Regions from separate parts of the Bacillus pfraonensis genome, predicted to be linked through region 1. Evidence: riboswitches for the same ligand, from Rfam matches in the RefSeq annotation. Region 1 holds a riboswitch; each other region holds the start of a gene.
The links. Region 1 has a riboswitch for S-adenosylmethionine ahead of KFD70_RS25485 (MetQ/NlpA family ABC transporter substrate-binding protein). Riboswitches for the same ligand answer to the same signal wherever they lie in the genome.
Positions count from the first base shown of each region.

Region 2: linked by a shared signal. The riboswitch ahead of KFD70_RS03245 (methionine ABC transporter ATP-binding protein) and the one ahead of KFD70_RS25485 (MetQ/NlpA family ABC transporter substrate-binding protein) in region 1 are both predicted to bind S-adenosylmethionine.
Region 3: linked by a shared signal. The riboswitch ahead of KFD70_RS20070 (sugar ABC transporter substrate-binding protein) and the one ahead of KFD70_RS25485 (MetQ/NlpA family ABC transporter substrate-binding protein) in region 1 are both predicted to bind S-adenosylmethionine.
Region 4: linked by a shared signal. The riboswitch ahead of KFD70_RS05235 (ECF-type riboflavin transporter substrate-binding protein) and the one ahead of KFD70_RS25485 (MetQ/NlpA family ABC transporter substrate-binding protein) in region 1 are both predicted to bind S-adenosylmethionine.

Region 1 is NZ_JAHCDO010000039.1:15,933-21,000, forward strand. It holds gene KFD70_RS25475 (ABC-F family ATP-binding cassette domain-containing protein) at 1-716, shown strand, start outside; gene KFD70_RS25480 (hypothetical protein) at 974-1,291, opposite strand; SAM riboswitch class I at 1,498-1,614, shown strand; gene KFD70_RS25485 (MetQ/NlpA family ABC transporter substrate-binding protein) at 1,701-2,513, shown strand; gene KFD70_RS25490 (methionine ABC transporter ATP-binding protein) at 2,526-3,566, shown strand; gene KFD70_RS25495 (methionine ABC transporter permease) at 3,541-4,209, shown strand; gene KFD70_RS25500 (DnaJ family domain-containing protein) at 4,539-4,910, shown strand; gene KFD70_RS25505 (thioredoxin family protein) at 4,960-5,068, shown strand, end outside.
Region 2 is NZ_JAHCDO010000003.1:78,733-83,800, forward strand. It holds gene metQ (methionine ABC transporter substrate-binding lipoprotein MetQ) at 1-586, opposite strand, end outside; gene metQ (methionine ABC transporter substrate-binding lipoprotein MetQ) at 689-1,501, opposite strand; gene KFD70_RS03240 (methionine ABC transporter permease) at 1,524-2,189, opposite strand; gene KFD70_RS03245 (methionine ABC transporter ATP-binding protein) at 2,182-3,207, opposite strand; SAM riboswitch class I at 3,436-3,545, opposite strand; gene KFD70_RS03250 (hypothetical protein) at 3,671-4,015, opposite strand; gene KFD70_RS03255 (thioredoxin family protein) at 4,166-4,474, opposite strand; gene KFD70_RS03260 (toprim domain-containing protein) at 4,478-4,822, opposite strand.
Region 3 is NZ_JAHCDO010000021.1:38,891-43,958, forward strand. It holds gene KFD70_RS20055 (L,D-transpeptidase) at 1-544, opposite strand, end outside; gene KFD70_RS20060 (SDR family oxidoreductase) at 664-1,530, opposite strand; gene KFD70_RS20065 (NCS2 family permease) at 1,762-3,063, shown strand; SAM riboswitch class I at 3,153-3,257, shown strand; gene KFD70_RS20070 (sugar ABC transporter substrate-binding protein) at 3,346-4,461, shown strand; gene KFD70_RS20075 (sugar ABC transporter ATP-binding protein) at 4,458-5,068, shown strand, end outside.
Region 4 is NZ_JAHCDO010000004.1:110,204-115,271, forward strand. It holds gene KFD70_RS05225 (energy-coupling factor transporter transmembrane component T family protein) at 1-391, opposite strand, end outside; gene KFD70_RS05230 (ABC transporter ATP-binding protein) at 384-2,084, opposite strand; gene KFD70_RS05235 (ECF-type riboflavin transporter substrate-binding protein) at 2,095-2,643, opposite strand; SAM riboswitch class I at 2,782-2,899, opposite strand; gene KFD70_RS05240 (aspartate/glutamate racemase family protein) at 3,055-3,735, shown strand; gene KFD70_RS05245 (ATP-binding protein) at 3,820-5,068, opposite strand, start outside.

The DNA of each region.
Region 1 (5,068 bases):
ATAAAATTAGAAAAGCGAAGCAGGCGAAAAGTCGTGAAAAGGTATTAGAGAAAATGAAAAAGCTAGGAAAGCTTAACGATGCACCAAGGCCGCGTTTTCATTTTCAAGTTCACACTGAACCTGTGAGTCGTATATTACAAGCGGAGCAGATTCAAATTGGTTATGCAGAACCATTGTTAGTTACAGGTCTTAATTTACAAGTAAAAAGAGGCGAAAAGATTGCAATTGTTGGTCATAATGGAATTGGAAAAACAACAATGTTAAAAACATTACTAGGGCAATTAAAACCATTAAGTGGAACAGTAAGTATCGGAGAACGGGTACACCCTGCATATTTTGCTCAAGAAGAATTTGCGGAAGAAATTACGCCACTTGAGCAAGTCTGGTTAGGGCGTCCGGATATGACGCAAAAAGAAATCCGGCAATCTTTAGCAAGGTGTGGTTTAAAAGAAGAGCATATTCGGCAGCCTCTTTACTTGTTAAGTGGTGGGGAACAGACAAAGGCACGTTTATGTGAGCTTATGTTAACGCGAAGTAATGTATTAATTTTAGATGAACCAACGAATCATTTAGATGTGTATGCGAAAGAAGCGTTAGGAGAAGCTTTGCGAAATTATCAAGGAACAGTTTTACTCGTTTCTCACGAGCCTTCTTTTTATAAATCTTGGGTGACACGAGTTTGGAATCTAGAGGAAATGAATGTTACGAAAAGATAAGAGGGAAATTTATTTTGGAGCGTAACTATATAAATACGCATTGAAAGACCGAGATAAACCATTCCTTTTAGGTGGGAGAGAGCATCTGTTCATGGATAGAGGCGGTCAGTGTTTTTTTTAGCCACATGCCATGTGAAAACAGAAGGAGAAAATGAGTGGAGAAATTCTTTTTTTTCATAAACATGACTTAGAGGTCGGAAAATTAAAATGGACAAAAGCATGAGAGCAGCTACGTTTTGTAGCTGCTCTCATACTTTTTACTGATTTACTTGCAAACGTTCTTGAATGAACAACAGCAACTTAACAATGCTGTCTTCTGTATAAATATCAAATTTTTGATGATGAAATTCACCATGTTCGTGATAAAAAATAAGTTCACCTTTTCCAGCCACTTCATTTATCAGCATATGAAAACTGAGTGGTGTTGCTACAATTGAGCCGTTATCATCTCTTAACAGAATTTGACAAAGCGTTTTTTGCTGTTCAACCTCATATAAAAAATCGTAATGAAAGGATTGAGCTATTTTTTCTATTTGAGAGAGGAGTAGGGTTTGTATAGCATGTGTTTCGTGCATAAAATGTAACCTCTTTTCTTGTATGCGCTGTTATCTAGTATAGTAATAATGAGTATACTTTGTACATAATTATTGCTCGTTATTTCTAGAGAGTGTCAAAATAAGTTGAACAACAATACGCAGTATATTCAGAAAAATATTATTGACAAAATTTTTTGTAAGATTTACTATTAGTACCATAACTTTTACAAAATTTAATACGGATACTCTTATCCAGAGAGGCGGAGGGACTGGCCCTATGATGCCCGGCAACCGAGCTTATGAAGAATCATAAGCTAAGGTGCTAATTCCTGCAAAACGATTTTCGTTTTGGAAGATAAGAGAGGAGCTTATTTTGTCTATTTGACACCTCTCTTATTTGAGAGGTGTTTTTTGTTTAAGAACAGATATATATGAGGGGGAATTGTATATGAAAAAATTGTTGCTAAGTATTGTAAGTGGAACGGTATTATTATTAGGCGCATGTAGTGCGGATTCAGGTAAGGAAGCAAAAGCGCTAGATGAGAAAAAAGTTACAGTTGGTGTAACGGGGGGACCGCATGAACAAATTTTTGAGAAAGTAAAGGAAGTAGCAGCAAAAGATGGCTTACAAGTTGATTTAAAGGTATTTAATGATTATGTAGCGCCAAATGTATCGTTAGACGAAAAAGATATTGATGTAAATAGTTATCAAACGAAGTCCTATTTAGATGTATTTAAAGCAGAACGCAATATGAAATTAACAGAAGTATTTTCAACGGTAACGTTCCCAATGGGAGTATATTCGAAACACTTGAAAGATGTAACCGAGTTAAAAGACGGCGATGCGATTGCTGTGCCAAATGATCCAACAAATGAACTTCGGGCTTTAAAATTATTTGAAAAAGCAGGTGTTTTAAAAGTTGATCCAAAAGCAACAGAGAAAGCAACTGCAAAAGATGTGATTGAGAATCCCAAGAATTTAAAAATTGTTGAGTTAGAGGCGTCACAATTACCAACGCAGTTAGATGAAGTGAAAGCAGCAGCAATTAATACGAATTTTGCATTAGGTGCGAAACTAAGCCCTGCTAAGGATTCTATTTTCCGTGAAGGAAAAGATTCACCATATGTAAACTGGGTGGTTGTTCGTACAGAGAATAAGGATGATGCAATCGTAAAAAAATTGAAGAAAGCGTATCAGTCTAAAGAAGTAAAAGAGTTTATCGAGAAAAAATTCGATGGTTCTGTTTTACCGTCTTGGTAGGAGCTGACTATAATGATTGAATTGAAGAATGTATCTAAGGTGTTTACAACAAAAAAAGGTAAGGTAGAGGCTCTGAAACCAACTTCCCTTAAAGTAGAAAAAGGAGAAGTGTTTGGAATCATTGGATATAGTGGTGCAGGGAAAAGTACGTTAATCCGCTGTGTAAATCTATTAGAAAAACCAACAACAGGAAACATCATTGTAAATGAAAAAGATTTAACAACTTTATCTACAAAAGAATTAGCACAAGCAAGACAAAAAATAGGGATGATTTTTCAAGGATTTAACTTATTAAAAACAGTCAATGTTTATGAAAATATTGCATTGCCTTTACGTCTAGCTGGGATTTCAAAAACTGAGATTGAAAGAAGGGTAGAAAAATATTTACGTATTGTGGACCTTTTTGATAGAAAAGATGCATATCCAAGTGAGCTTTCTGGCGGCCAAAAACAACGTGTTGCAATTGCACGTGCACTATCTTATGAACCAGAGATTTTGCTAAGTGATGAAGCGACAAGCGCGTTGGATCCAGAAACCACGGAGTCAATCTTAGACCTGTTGCTAGAAATTAATGAGAAAATTGGGATTACGATTTTGCTAATCACACATGAAATGAATGTAATCCAGCGTATATGTGATCGCGTTGCTGTGATGGAACACGGAGCTATAGTAGAAAGCGGCACAGTGAAGGATATTTTTACAAACCCACAACATGTAACAACGAATAAATTTGTGAATAGTGCTTTGGCAGTTAAAATTCCAGAAGAAGTACAAAAAGAACTGGAAAATGCTGGTGAAACTGTAACACTTTCTTTTATAGGAATTTCCTCAGGGGATCCAGCACTTGCTGTTGCTACAAAACGATTTCAAGTATACCCCAATATTTTATCGGGTAATATTACACAACTAAAACATGAAGCGTATGGTAAGCTCGTTGTTCATATGCAAGGTGAAAAACACGAGGTACAACGGGCCTTAGCATTTTTAAAAGAACAAGGAATCATCGTAGAAGGAGGTAAAGAAGAGTATGGGAAACAAATCCTTTTTGGATGAATGGGGTAAGATGATATGGGAAGCGACGATTCAAACATTTCAAATGACATCTATTTCGTTGCTTATATCAATTATTATTGCCTTGCCACTTGGTGTAACACTTGTTTTAACAAGGCCTGGTGGTCAACTAGAGAATAAAATTGTATATCCTGTTTTGAATACAATTATTAATATCATTCGTTCTATTCCATTTATTATTCTATTATTCTTCATTCTACCGTTTACAAAGCTCATTATGGGGACCTCAATTGGTGTGAAAGGTGTGATTGTACCGCTTGTTGTATTTACAGCTCCTTATATTGCGCGTTTAATGGAGACAGCTTTACTAGAAGTGGATCGCGGTGTAATTGAGGCATATCAAGCGATGGGAGTTTCTACTGTGAAAATTATTTGGCACGTTATGGTTAGAGAAGCACGTCCATCTCTTGTGCTTGGTTTAACAATCGCAACGATTGGACTAATAGGTGCAACAGCAATGGCTGGGCTTGTAGGAGCAGGGGGACTCGGAGATTTAGCATATCGATTTGGTCATCTACGGTATGAACCAGAAGTGATGTATGCAACGGTATTTATGTTAATTATTCTTGTTCAAGGCTTACAGTCTTTAGGGAATGGGATTGCTAGAAAATTAAAGAAAGATTGATGAAATGCGGTGGCTCTATTATAAGAGGTACCGCATTTTTTATTTTTAGCGTATATAAACCAAAATAAAAAATGCCATAAACTCTTTTTTTAGGCGGGCGAGAGTAGTCGGTTAGATCCTGTTTCTGCACCATGCCAGGTTAAAACAGAAAGAGAAAATGAGTGGATTCACCTGTTCTTCTTCGGACAGTAACTTATATGTCGAAAAATCAAAATGAATTTATATAGGTATAAATAAATATGGAACCTGATTTTTTGTAAACTATATTATGGTATAATTAGAATTTTTAATGTAAAATGATGGTAAAAACATGTAAGGGAGGGAGCGGCATGGATGTTTTCTTAAGCATTGCTGAAGAAAGAATTCGTCAAGCAATTAATAATGGTGACCTTGATGACCTTCCGGGGAAAGGGAAACCACTACAATTAGAAGACATTTCAATGGTACCTCCAGACCTTAGAATGAGCTACAAAATTTTGAAAAACGCTGGTATGATTCCGGCAGAAATGGAATTACAAAAAGATATATTGAAAATAGAAGATTTAATCGCTTGTTGCTACGATGAAGTAGAACGAGTGAAACTAAAAGAGGAGTTAACGGCAAAAACTCTTCGATTTCAACAGCTAATGGAGAAGAGAAAAATAAAAGGAAATTCAGCATTTCGTATGTACCAAAATCAAGTGTTTAGTAAATTGCGCTAAGAGGGATAACATGAGAAAATTCCAAATGATGGAATGATTAGTAGCATATATTGAGGCAAAAGATTTAGTGCTGTTATTTATCAAAACTGAAAATTGTGGTGTTTGTGATGTGATGCTCCAGAAAGTAAATCACTTATTAGCGGAATATCGAACTGTAG
Region 2 (5,068 bases), on a different contig from region 1:
ATAACGCATCACCTTCATTATTTTCGTATAGCTTTGGCGAAAGCCCTGGCTCAACATCTGTTTTAAACTTCAAGTTCTTTGGATTCTCCACGATATCTTTGACTGTCGCTTTAACGATATCTACACCATCTTTCAGTTTAATGACGCCGCCTTTTTGCAATAATGCAAGCATACGACCGCGTTCTGCTACGTTATTACTCATAATAACCGTTCCACCATCTGGAAGGTCTTTTAATTTTTTATATTTTTCGGAATATATTCCCATTGGCTCTAAATGGATTTTCCCTGCATTTACAATTTTATATCCCTTTTCCTCGATCTCCTTATCTAAATAAGGAATGTGTTGAAAATAGTTGGCATCAATGTCTTTATCGGCTAACGCTTTATTAGGTAACACATAATCTTGGAATGTTTCAATTTTTAGTTTGATTCCTTTTTTCTCTAATATTGGCTGTGCTTTTTCTAAAATAACAGCATGTGGCACGTTAGAAGCTCCCACAACAAGTGTACTTTCATCTTTCCCGCCGCAAGCAGCTAATGCAAATACAAAGACTGCTATAAAAATGGTTAATATAATTTTCTTCATCAGATGTCACCCTTATTTTTGTAATTTTCATAACTTTTTTCATATATGCATTTTATTAGGTACAAAATAAGAGCTGGCATTTACCAGCCCTTTTGATACCTACTATTCTTTTACAGGAACAACTGCGCCTTTATATTCCTTGTCAATGAAGTCTTCAATTTCTTTAGAATGCAGCACTTCTACAAGAGCTTTAATTTCTTTCTTATCTTTATCACCTTTACGAACCGCTACTACGTTTGCATATGGAGAGTCATTTCCTTCAATCGCGATTGCATCTTTTTCTGGGTTTAATTTCGCATCAATCGCATAGTTAGAGTTAATTAGAACAGCATCGCCTTCTTTATTGTTATACACTTGTGGCAATAAACCAGGCTCGATATCCGTTTTAAATTTTAGATTTTTTGGATTATCTGCAATATCTTTTGTAGTTGCTTTAACTGGATCTACCCCATCTTTAATTTTTAAAATACCTTCTTTTTGTAAAATCGCTAAACCACGTCCATGGTCAGCGACAGAGTTACTCATAATAATCGTCGCTCCATCTGGAAGGTCTTTTAAGCTCTTATACTTTTGAGAATATACACCAATTGGTTCTAAATGAATTTTTCCGGCTACTTCAAAATCGTATTTTTTATCTTTAATTTCTTTTTCTAAGTATGGAATGTGTTGGAAGTAGTTCGCATCTAATTCCTTATCCGCTAATGATTTATTCGGCAATACATAGTCTTGGAATGTTTCAATTTTTAATTCAATTCCCTTTTTCTCTAATAAAGGTTTTGCCTTTTCTAAGATAACAGCGTGCGGTACGTTAGAAGCTCCTACAACAAGTTTCTTTTCATCTTTATCTTTCCCACCACAAGCAGCTAAACCAAAAATTGACGTTGAAATAAGTGCTGTAAGTAATAATTTTTTCATTTGAAACACCCTCCCATTTTAATTATCGTTTATCAATTCGAATTGTTACACGATCACCAATCCACTGAATTAAAAATACAACGAGTAATACACAAATTGTTGCAACGATTGTTACATCGTTATTTCCACGCTGAAATCCTTCTAAATAAGCAAGTGTACCAAGACCACCAGCACCGACAACACCAGCCATCGCTGTATAGCCTACAAGTGCAATTGTCGTTACTGTAATACCAGATACAAGTGCTGGCAAAGATTCTGGAATCAATACTTTCCAAATAATCGTACTCGTTTTTGCTCCCATTGCTTTTGAAGCTTCTATTACTCCTTTATCAATCTCACGAAGTGCAATTTCAACCATCCTTGCATAAAATGGTGCCGCTCCAATAATTAAAGCTGGTAGTGCTGCGCTTGCTCCAAGAATTGTTCCAAGGAGAATCTTCGTAAATGGAATTAATAAAATAATTAAAATGATAAATGGAATGGAACGAAAGATATTTACAAATGCTCCAATCGCTGTGTGAATCGCTCTATTTTCCCATAAATTATCCTTTGCCGTCATGAAAAGTAATAGTCCTAAAATAAGACCTAAAACAAATGTCGCAAATGCTGCGATTGCCGTCATATATAATGTTTCACCTGTTGCTTCTAGCATTTGATTCCAGTCGACGTTCGCGAGTAACTTATCCATGTGCAATCACCTCCAGCTCTACTTGCTCTTGATGGATTCCTGCTATTGCTTGTTGGATTGCCACTTCCTCACCATTTAAGTGAATCACTAAACTTCCATACGATCCATTGTTTGTTTGAGCAATATTCCCTTGAAGTACACTTACTTCTATATCATCCCGCCTCATTAATCTCTGGAGTACTGGACGCTCTACAGAATCACCAATAAACTGTAAACGAATGACTTTTCCATCTGGATATTTTTCTAATAAACTCTCAATTGTTTCATTTGTATCTTCAGAATCTGTTAGCTGTTGTACAAATCGCTTTGTAATCTCCTTCTGTGGGTTACGGAATACCTCTAGTACAGGACCCGTCTCTACAATTTTTCCTTTTTCCATGACTGCAACACGATTACAAATTTTACGAATCACATGCATCTCATGTGTAATAAGTACAATTGTTAAGCCAAGACGTTTATTAATATCTAGTAGTAAATCTAAAATTTGATCTGTTGTTTCAGGGTCAAGCGCTGACGTCGCTTCATCACATAGCAGCACTTTCGGATTATTTGCTAATGCTCTCGCAATCCCAACGCGCTGCTTTTGTCCACCGCTTAATTGAGACGGATATGCATCGCCTCTTCCTTCTAATCCAACAAGATGAATTAACTCATCTACTCGTTTTTTTCGCTTTTCCTTATCCACTCCCGCAATTTCAAGTGGAAAAGCAATGTTCTCACGTACAGTTCGTGACCACAGTAAATTAAAATGTTGAAAAATCATTCCGATTTCTTGTCTTGCCTTTCGAAGTTCATTCCCAGTAATTGCTGAAATCACACGATTTGCTATCGTAATCTGTCCTGAAGTTGGTTTCTCTAATTGATTAAATAATCTGATTAAAGAACTTTTACCAGCGCCACTATATCCGATAACACCAAAGATCTCGCCTTTTTCTATTTTTAAATTGGCATCATCTACAGCAGTGACATCACCGCTTTTTGATTTATATATTTTCTTTACATTTTCCAATAAAATCATGATGTTCACCCCTTTTTGAATTAAAAAGCGTAAGCAGCTCGTTCAGATTTACTCCCACAATTTTTATTTTTGGTGTAAGAATTACTTAAATCTAACCGTCGCCATAGCTAAATTTCTTATTAGCTCCTCTTATTATTCGAATGTCCTCCTCATTCAAACAACAAAAAAACCTTTCTGCTTTTAGAATGAGCAGAAAGGTTTATATGCGTATATCAACATGATCCCTTCCTCTCATCTCTCAAAGCATTTGCTTTGCAGGAATTGGCACCATTTCAATCTAAAAATTGACGGTTGCCGGGCTTCACAGGGCTCAGTCCCTCCACCTCTCTTGATAAGAGAAATCAGATTTAATTTTCGTCTGATTTGAAATTTATGAAATTGTCTATATTTTATGACTTGAATTGTATCAATATACACCCACTATGTCAACAAAAAAATTCTTAAAAAACGAAACTTCAGACTATTAAGCACCTACTGGCATTGGCTTACATATATGAAATACGGATTCTAATAATAACATCGTACGATACGTTCCGTTATATTGCACACGTCCGCTGTGCAATAGTGTTTGCAACCGAACATTTCCAGTAACTAATCGCCTTAAATCTTCTTCCTGAAAGCAAATAAGTTGTTCCGTTCCCCGTGTCTCTTTCAAAAGCTGTATATACTCTCTTGAAATTTGAAGTGAGCAACACTCATCTCCAAAACGAAAATTGATCGTTTTTTCTCCTTGCCGAAGAAGCGGTTCTAGATGATATTGGCTATTAGCATACGTTACAAATGATTGAAGCAACGAATATAATCTCATTCTAGTCACATCCTTCATCTCACTTTCTCCTAATACCATTCCATCTTCTCAAACAGCAATCCTGTTACTTTCTCTCGACAAATAACGTACCGCTTTGATACCTCGACATATTTCCCAGAAAATATGTCGAGGCGGCAAAAACTTTGCCGCCTACTGTAATTCTTTATATAAATATTCAACTGAATGAAATGCATATATTTTCTTCACAATTGTTCCACGCTCAAATACGAGTAAGCAAGGTACACTTTCTACTTCATACTCTCGCGCTAAATGCGGGGCATAGTTTAAGTCTAGCATTCCTATTTCTAATTCAGATATAGTTGCTTCTACCACTGTTAGCATCTTCTTTGCTAATTGGCATGTTCCACACATCGGTGTATATACATATAACACTGTTTTTTCTTGGTCTGCTATTAGAGCTGTAGCTTCAGCACCTGTCCAGTCAATCACTTCTATCATTCCTTACCGTAAATATTCTGTATAAACGTCAATGTCAGCTCCCCATAATACGTTCGCTAAATGATTAGAAGGAGCAGTAGCCACTTCACGGTACGAACGATCAATGTAAATATGCTCGGCCTGCGGGAATTCTTTTCGAAATTGTTTTCTAAGCTTTTCACCTGCAGCATCAGCATCCACTAATACATACACTTCTTTATCAAAAAACTGATCAATGAGCTCATCCATTTTCGACAAACCAATTGTACCATTTGTACAAACAATTTCCACTGGTTCACGAATAATAGATTCAATCTTTCTTCTATCTGATTTTCCTTCGACAATAATGACTTTCTCTACATAGACCATACGTCATCACCCGATCACCATATACTATAAAACAACCTTACTTTAGTATATAGTATATTCGATATTTTCATGTTGTTTCCTGTTTATTTTTACAAAGAAAAGCGGAGGCGGCTCACTCAGAATGTGAGGGGGATGGAGCTAAATCAAGAAAAGCGCAAGCGGCTCGTTCAGAACAGGAGGACGTTGGAACTCCTGACGTAGAGGCGCTCTTTGCCTCGCAGGAAGGAGTGAAACGACCGACTGTTC
Region 3 (5,068 bases), on a different contig from region 1:
TGCGATCCACAAGTGTTACTATTCCAATTTGTTCCTCTTCCATTACTCGTCCATTCCAGCTTGTAACACGATATCCAAGTTTATGAGCTGCATATTCTGGCGATGTATAAAACTGCGAAATAATGACTTTTGTTTGTAACGATACCCGGTCATATAACCATTGTATATCGCGATCATGCATACGAATACAACCATTTGATTCCCTTCCTCCAATGGTTCCTTCTCGATTTGTACCATGAATTGCATATTCTTTTTCATTTAAACCGAGCCACCTTGTTCCAAGTGGATTGTTCGGTGCACCACCTGGAATCTTCTTACGATGATATTCTTTGTTTTTATATTTATTAATGATACAAAATGTACCTTCAGGAGTCGGCGTTTGGCGCTTTCCAGTTGTAACAGGAAACGTTTTTATATAGTTTCCATTTTCAAAAAAAGATAATTGATTTGTCTTAAGGTTAATTAGTATTAAATGATCGCTACTAGCAAAAGTGCTAATTGGTAGACAGAAAAAGAGTACTACAACGAAACATACTTTTTTCATTCATATCCCCCCAAGCATCTCCCTTTAAAGTTGACCATAATATATAATGGCACAATATTAGCTTTTACTATGAGTTCTATTCTTATGAATGAAAATACAAAGCTCCTTCCCTCTTATTTTTATCCATTTACAATCACACCACCATTCACATGAAGAATCTGTCCTGATACGTATGTTGAATCTCCTGAAGCTAAATATACATATGCAGGTGCTAGTTCGTATGGTTGACCAGGTCTCTTCATGGGAACATTACTTCCAAATTCAGCTACCTTTTTCTTATCGAAACTTGCTGGAATAAGCGGTGTCCAAATCGGACCTGGCGCAACTCCATTTACACGAATCCCTTTTTGAACTAAAGACTTTGCGAGCGAACGCGTAAAAGCAACAATCGCTCCTTTTGTTGCAGAATAATCAATGAGTTGCTCATTTCCTTCATACGCTACAATAGAAGCTGTATTTATGATTACATCACCCTCTTTTAAATGTGCGAGAGCGGCTTTTGTAACGTAAAAATAAGAAAAAATATTAACGCGAAATGTTTTTTCAAGTTGCTGCGCTGTAATGTATTCCAAACTTTGCTGCGGATATTGCTGGGCAACATTATTTACAACAATATTCAGACCACCTAGTTGCGAAGCCGCTTCCTTTACAATGTTCTGACAATGTTGTTCACTACTTAAATCACCCGGAAATAATATACATTTCACACCTTGTTTTTCCACAAGTCTTGTCGTCTCATTTGCATCTGCATGCTCATCTAAATAAGCAATAGCAATATGTGCGCCCTCTTTAGCAAAAGCAATGGCAACTGCCCTTCCAATTCCACTATCTCCTCCTGTAATAAGTACATTTTTCCCTTTTAATTTTTCACTACCACGGTAATTAGGGTCCTCGTACTTCGGAAGAGGGTCCATCATCGATTCTATTCCTGGTTGTTTATTTTGGTGTTGCGGTGGCAACGTTAAAAACTTTTTTTGTTCTGTCATGTATCTTTCAGCTCCTTCTCATTTCTCTTTCTTATGATGTACACAATAATGAAAAGTACTTATACGTGAAAAGCCGAAATATAGAAGCAATCTTACGATTAATATTCGAAATTAAGACATAAAATATGAATTGTTATAAACTTTTTATGCAAAACTCTTGCAATACAGTTAAAAAACGAATATTATATATAACTGTTGTGACAATTATTCGTGAACAGAAAGGATGTTTATATGTTTAACCTTTCAAAACATAAAACTTCTATTAAAACTGAAATTATGGCAGGTATCATTACCTTCTTAACAATGGCATATATTATTGTCGTAAATCCTATCATCCTTGGTGATGCAGGTGTTCCATTTGAACAAGCATTTACAGCGACAATTATTGCAGCTGTTGTCGGAACATTATTTATGGCAATCTTCACAAACTTACCAATTGCAATTGCACCGGGTATGGGGCTTAACGCTTATTTCTCTTACTCTGTTGTAAAAGCGCATGAAGGCATGACATTTACAATTGCATTCTCTGCTGTATTCGTAGCAGGCATGATTTTAATTTTGTTATCATTCACATCATTCCGTACAAAACTAATGGAAGCTATTCCTGAAAACTTAAAACATGCAATTACTGCTGGGATTGGCTTATTTATTGCTTTTATCGGTTTACGTATGACAGGAATTGTAGTGAAACATGACTCAAACTTAGTTGGCCTTGGAGACCTTCACTCTGCTCCAGTACTACTTGCATTAGCTGGTCTTGGAATCACACTTATTCTTATGTCTTTAAACATAAACGGCGCATTATTCTTCGGTATGTTATTAACAGGAATTATCGCTTATTTCACAGGACAGTTAACATTCTCAAACGGCATTACATCAATGCCTGGATTACCAGAAGGAATTATTGTTTCTAACCCAATTACAGCTGTTTCTGATGTCATTAATTACGGACTATACGGCGTAGTATTCTCGTTCTTCCTTGTTACGCTATTCGATACAACAGGTACACTACTTGGTGTTGCACAGCAAGGTGGATTTATGAAAGATGGCAAACTGCCGAAATCAGGACGCGCTCTTTTATCTGATTCTTTCTCAGCAACGATCGGTTCTATGTTCGGAACAACACCATCAACAGCGTACATTGAATCATCTGCAGGTGTTGCAGCTGGTGGACGTACTGGTTTAACAACAATTACAGTTGCTGCATTATTTGCGGTTGCTGCATTCTTCGGTCCTCTAGTAGGCGCTGTTTCTGGCGTATCAGCAATTACATCTCCATCATTAATTATTGTTGGTAGCTTAATGATGGGCTCTGTACGTCACATCGATTGGGATACATTCGACGAAGCATTCCCTGCATTCTTAGTAATCTTAAGCATGCCACTTACATCAAGTATCGCAACAGGTATTGCACTTGGATTCATTTCATATCCACTTATGAAAATGGCAAAAGGACAATTCCGCGCTGTACATCCACTTGTATACGTATTTGGTATTTTGTTTGCTTATCAGTTGATTTTCTTACCGCATTAAAATTCCTCGTAATGAGGAATTTTTTTTATGAAAAGTGTTTGACAACATTATATAAATGTGGAATAATTCGAACTAGTTGAATATTTGATGTCTTATCAAGAGCAGGTGGAGGGATGAGCCCTACGAAGCCCGGCAACCGACCCATAATGGGCACGGTGCTAATTCTTACAACACATTGTGTTGAAAGATAAGAGTAACGTGATAAGACGTCTTTTCTCTTTGAAAAGGCGTTTTTTATTTCCTCTCCTCCCCTCTCTTCTTACATTCAGGAGGGATTTTTTTATGAAGAAATTATGTTCCATCTTATTAATCATTCTCTTGTTCACATTAACAGCTTGTACAAATGAACAAGATGCTGTTTCTTCACAGAAACAACAAACCGTAAAAAAAGAAACGACCTCTTCACAAAGTAATTCACAGACAGAAATTCCAAAACAAGTGCAAAAACCGTTAAAAGTTGCTTTAATTATGCAAATGTCTATCGGAACATTCTCCTCCCAATATATTGAGGGGGTAAAAAAGCAAATTGAACAATTTGGTGGTAGCGTACAAGTATACAATTCCGACAATGACTTAGCGAAAATGGCAGCAAATCTAGATACTGCGATTAATTCAAAAGTTGATGGAATTTTAATTGATCACGGTCGCTCTGAGGCACTAAAGCCAGGCGTAGAAAAAGCCTTACAAGCAAACATTCCAATAGTCGCATTTGATAATGATTTACGTTTACCTGGTGTAACCGTTATTGATCAAGATGACTATAGTCTCGCATGGAAGTCGTTAAAAACATTAGCTGAAGATTTAAATGGAAAAGGAAATATAGCTGTAGTATGGGTTGGCGGCTTTGCTCCAATGGAACGTCGCAGCGTTATCATTGATGCATTTTATAAACGTTATCCAAATATAAAAGAAGTAGCTCGATTCGGTACTGCTAGTAATAACACGCCACTAGATACACAAACACAAGTAGAAGCATTATTAAAGAAATATCCTAACAAAGGCGATTTACATGCTATTTTTGCTTCTTGGGATGAATTTGCCAAAGGGGCTGTAAAAGCACTTGAACAAGCTGGTCGCACTGATATAAAAGTATACGGCATTGATTTAAGCAACGAAGATTTACAATTAATGCAAAAAGAAAACTCACCTTGGGCTGCCACAACTGCAACTGATCCAGCTGAAGTAGGTAAAGTACAGGTACGCTTCCTGTATAAAAAAATTGCCGGCGAACATACGCCAGATATTTACTCGTTAGACCCATACATTGTAAAGAAAAATAGTTTACCTACAGAAAGTATCACTATGGAACAATTGTCTAAATACATAAGCGGCTGGGGAAATTCAAAAGATGCGTACTCACCTTGGATGAACAAATTAGAGAAGGAGAAAAAACGATGACATTCTCACTTCAAAACATCACACATTCTTATACAACTACCCCTGTGCTACAAGATGTTTCCATAGAGGTACAAAAGGGAAAAATTCATGCGTTACTTGGAATGAATGGTGCAGGAAAAAGCACCTTATTAAAAATAGCAACTGGCGAAATCCGTCCAGTTGCCGGCAAGATAAAAATTAATGAACAAACCATTTCTTTCACTTCGCCAAGAGATGCAAAAAAACATGGTATTGCTTTCGTTACACAAGAAGTAGATCACGGGCTTATTCCAAATTTGTCTGTATTAGAAAATCTACTAATCGATTATTTAGCACTAAATAGTAAAATTCTATTCTCAAAATCACAACTAACACAGCTTGCTAAAAAATATTTGCAAGCCGTGCACATCGATTTAAACGTTTGGGAAGATATTTCAAACTGTTCTTTACATGAAAAACAATTACTTCTTATTGCAAGAGCATTATCTAATAACACAAGTTATCTTTTATTAGATGAACCAACTTCTTCACTTGGGCCAAAAGAAGTTGAAAACTTTGGTAAGCTATTGCAGCAATTAAAGGCACAAGGAATTGGAATCGTATTAATTTCCCATCGCTTATCAGAAAT
Region 4 (5,068 bases), on a different contig from region 1:
GTGTAAATGGTAATAACGTAAAATACTTTAACGAAAGCGTAAGAGCATAAAAAAGCGTTTCGAATGTAATGGTAGCGTATCCAATATGCAAGAATGCTGTACTTGTACCAGTCAACTCAGATCCATGGGTTGGTGTAATCAATAAAATCATAACCGAATTTAGCATACTAAATGTGAAAATGACACTAAATATAATGACAACTTTTTTCAAAGGGATTTTAGCAATCACTAACCCTAAACAACCAATGAAAAATAAGCATAATAAAATACGAAAATCAAAAAATATAAATGTAAGAGTCATCCAAATTATAAATAACAACAATTTAATTGCGCCGTCCATACGATGAAAATATGTATGATTATCTATATAAAATAAATCTGATTTACTCATAATCTCCCCTCCTTTTTGCCTCCATATACATTTGTACAAAAACTTCTGGAAAGGGGATTTTGCTCAATTTTGCTAATGTTGTTAACGAACTTTCCTGTAAGTTAGCTTGTTGTAATACTTGGCTATTTGCTAATACGATTGGAACTGTATCATCGGCAAGTATTTTTCCTTGATGAAGAACAACTGCACGGTCTGCATATTCTAAAGCTAGGTTCATATCATGTGTAATAAAGATAAATGATATTCCTTTTGCCGCTAATACACTTATACAAGACATAAATTGTTCATAATGAAAATAATCTTGTCCTGCTGTTGGCTCGTCTAAGATGATGAGCTTCGGATTCGTTGTTAAAACTGATGCAATGGTAAGCCTCTTTTTTTGCCCGTAGCTTAACGCTTGAATCGGCCAATTTCGAAATGGATATAACCCACAAATTTGCAACGCATCTTCCACTCGTTTATGTATTTCTGCCTTAGAAACCTTCTGTAATTTTAATGAAAAAGCAACTTCATCCCAAACAGTAGATTGTGTAATCATATGATTAGGATTTTGCATGACGTAAGATATCACTTCTCCACGTTTCCGAATAGACCATGAAGTTATATTATCATTATCAAGTACAATTTTCCCTTCCTGTGCTGTGTTCATTCCAGTTAATAAATGTGCAAATGTAGATTTGCCTGCACCATTATGACCTAATAATGCTAATATTTCTCCTCTTCGTATAGAGAGTGTTATGTCCTTTAATGTGAAATTTTTGTGGGAATATGAAAATGAGAGATTTTCTATTTGACATAAGACTTCTTTTTTACATTGTTTTTTAGAAGCAGTAGAACTCATCATCCATTGCTTTATCGTTTTATTTAACTCCTCATTATTTAAAGTTTCAATTGGATAAATTTCTTCATCTAAAATATTCATTTTTAGATTTTTTAACACTTCAATATATATAGGTTCTCTTAACCCTATACTTTGTAAAATGTTTGCTTGTAAAATCTTTTTTGGTGAATCGATTGCTACAATATTCCCTTCATCTATTAATATAATTTTATCTAAGTCTAATTTTAATATCTCTTCTATTCTATGCTCAATAATAACGATTGTTTTATTTAATTGTTGATGTACCTTTTGAATAAGTTCTACTGCTTTTAAACTACTTATTGGGTCTAGATTTGCTAATGGCTCATCAAATAGTAATATGTCAGCATCCGTCGTTAGTAGCCCAGCAAGAGAGACAGTTTGTTTTTGACCACCAGATAATTCATGTGGGCTTCGTGAGTGAAATCTATGCATCTGTACTTTCTGTAAAGAGTCCATAACAACCGCCTTCATTTCCTCCTGTTCTACGCAATCATTTTCTAACGAAAATGCAACATCTTCCCCTACAGTTAACCCAATAAACTGGGAATCTTGATCTTGCAAAATAGTTCCTACAAGCTTACTTTGCTCAAAAATACTACTTTTTCGTGGATCCTTACCACATATTGAAATGTTCCCAGTACTTGATCCCTCATATGAAAAAGGGATCAGCCCATTTATACAATGGGCCAATGTAGATTTTCCTGATCCACTTCGACCAGCAATCAATACTTTTTCACCTGGATAAATATGAAGTGTGATATTCTTTAAAGTAGGTTCTGTCACTTGTTGATATTGAAATGTAAATTGTTCAAAGGAAATAATCGGCTTCATTGTGCTATCCCTACTTTTCAATTTTTAAATGTGTATGTTTTTTATTTGCTTTCGCTAATCCAAGTGTAATTGGTAAACCAAGGATTAAGAAAACAAGGACATCTGCAATCGTTGCACCAAGTACTTGAATAATAATTTTATCTAAAGGCTCTCCCATCACGATAATATCGAAAGCGCCGGCAAATATAATTCCAATAACAATCCCAAGTAAACCTGTTACAGCAAAATATGAAATATCTCGATTACCGAATGTTCCATTTTCCACACTGAAACTTGCTCGTTTTTGTACAAGTCCCATCGTAAATCCAATAATGCCTGAGCTAAGTACCCATCCCCACCATATTCCCCATCCAGCGATAGTATCTGTCACTGTATGACCGATAAGACCAATCAAAAGTCCTGCAAATGGTCCGAAAATCGCACCAAAAATTGTTAATATGGCCAGAGCTGGTTTTATAAATGTATTTGGGGCAATTGAAAGTCCCCATAGACCTAATACCCCATATATTGCAGAACCAATTCCAATTGCTACGACTAATTTTGTAGATAATTTGTTCATATGAATTCCCCCTCATTCTAGTTAGCTTATATTAGTCCTATATGTAAAAGAAAATGGAATTATTCATCTTCACTTCCTTTCTCCCCAATAAAAAATGACCTCTTATAGAAGAGGTCATTTGCGTATGGATATATGATCCTCTTATCTTTCAAAAGACAATATGTCTTTTGTGGAATTAGCACCTTCCTATTTCTATGAATAAATAGGGGTTGCTGAGGTTTCATAGGGCCGTTCCCTCCACCTCTCTGGATAAGTATTCGTTTGTAATTTGTATTATTGCACTAACGTGAATTAATTTCAATATTATTCTCACTATTTTTATTTTTATATAAAATGACAAATAAATCATTGTATTCTTATCGGAATTATGGAATAATTAATAACAAAACAGGTTAACAGGGGGAATGAGACATGAAAGTAATTGGGTTAATTGGTGGATTAAGCTGGGAATCAACATCTCTTTATTATAAACATATTAATACACTAACTTTATCTCAGTATAATCATAATGCAAAGCTTGTTCTATATAGCATGGATTTTGGCGAAGTGACGAATTTACTACAAAATCAACAATATGAAGAAGTGCAAAACCAACTCGTTCAAGTAGCTAAAAAAGTAGAACACTCCGGTGCAGATTGTATACTTATGTGTTCAAATACAGTACACCAATTTGCGGAAGAAGTAGAAAAAGCAATCTCTATCCCACTTCTTCATATTGGCGATGTAAGCGCTGAAGAAATTGTTGAACATGATGTGAAGCGGATTGGTTTGCTTGGAACAAAACAAACAATGGAACAAGATTTTTATAAAACGAGACTAGCTAATTATGGTATTGAAACAATTATTCCCAAAGAAGATGAACGAAATTTCATTCATCATGTCATTCTCCAAGAGTTAAGTAAAGGTATTATTTTAAAGCAATCCAAAGACCGTTTCTTACAAATTGTTCAAAATCTCATTAAAAACGGGGCAGAAGGAATTTTATTAGGATGCACAGAAATACCGTTACTCATTTCACAACAAGATCTTTCTATCCCTGTATTTGATACTGCTTTTTTACATGCCAAAATTGCAGTGCAATTCGCTGGCTAATCAAGAAAAGAAGCTATCTTACAAGATAATAAGATAGCTTCTTTTCTTTGCTGCTACTCTATATGAAATGGAAATTAATCTCTATTACCAAGACCCTGTTATAGATGGCATAGCTGAATGAGAAGTACCCTGCTCACTTTGAAACATAGGTAAATAAATAGTAACGGATGTTCCTACTCCTACCTCACTCATGATACTAATTCTTCCTTGATGACTTTCAATGATTTTATAACTGAGCATGAGTCCAATGCCAGTTCCTTTTTCCTTTGTACTATAAAAAGGTTCACCAAGCCTTTTTATTCTTTCTTCAGGAATTCCTACGCCCTCATCAACTATATTAATAATAACCTCTTCACGTTCTAATTTTTTCACAGAAATAGAGATTTGCCCTCCATCTGGCATTGCTTCAATTGAGTTTTGTAAAATATTAATAAAAACTTGTTTTAATTGATTTTCACAGCAATCAATTATTAATTCTTTTGATTCTATATGGAGATTAATTTGAATATTTGTCATGATTGCCTTTGTATTAATTAATGAAACGACATTTCTTAATATCAAACAAATATTTTTCTTTTCAGTTGGAATGACATCAGTCTTTGCGATTGATAAAAACTCATGAAGGATAGATTCAATTCGCTCAATTTCTGACAGCATAAGATCGAAGTATTTATCCTGATCTTCTTGATTAATTTGAAATAGTTGAATAAATCCTTTAATCACTGTCAGTGGATTTCGAACTTCATGAGCTACCCCAGCAGCTAACTGTCCAATTGCTGCAAGTGTATCTGATTTATTCAATAACTCTTCAGTCTTTTTCCGCTCAGTAATATCTCGAACAATTATCATAATCTTATCTTGTAAAAGTGGTAAACACCTAGCTTCAAAGAAACTAATACTTCCTTTAAGCGTTAACGGATATTCAACAATAACTGTAGATTCTTTTTGCCTTACTTGGTGAATCGCTCCTCGAAATTGCTGTGCTACAGGTGATGGTAAGACTTCATAAAACTTTTTCCCCATAAACGATTCTGCAGGTACGTAAAACTTAGCTGGTGAACCAGCTTTATAATCTATAATTGTTCCATCAGCTTCGGTTAAAAAACACAAATCAGGTAATGCTTTAAAAATAAGCTCTAGCTCAGATGTTTGTTGCTTTAATTGTTCTTCAATTCCTTTTCGATGCGTAATATCAACTCCAACTGCCCAGTAACTATAACCAGGTACTGGAAAATGTTCTGAGATGTTTGACCACATGATTGTCTTTATTTCTCCATTTTTGCATGTTAAATTCATTTCCCAATCTCGAAAACTTTTTCCACGCATCGAAAAT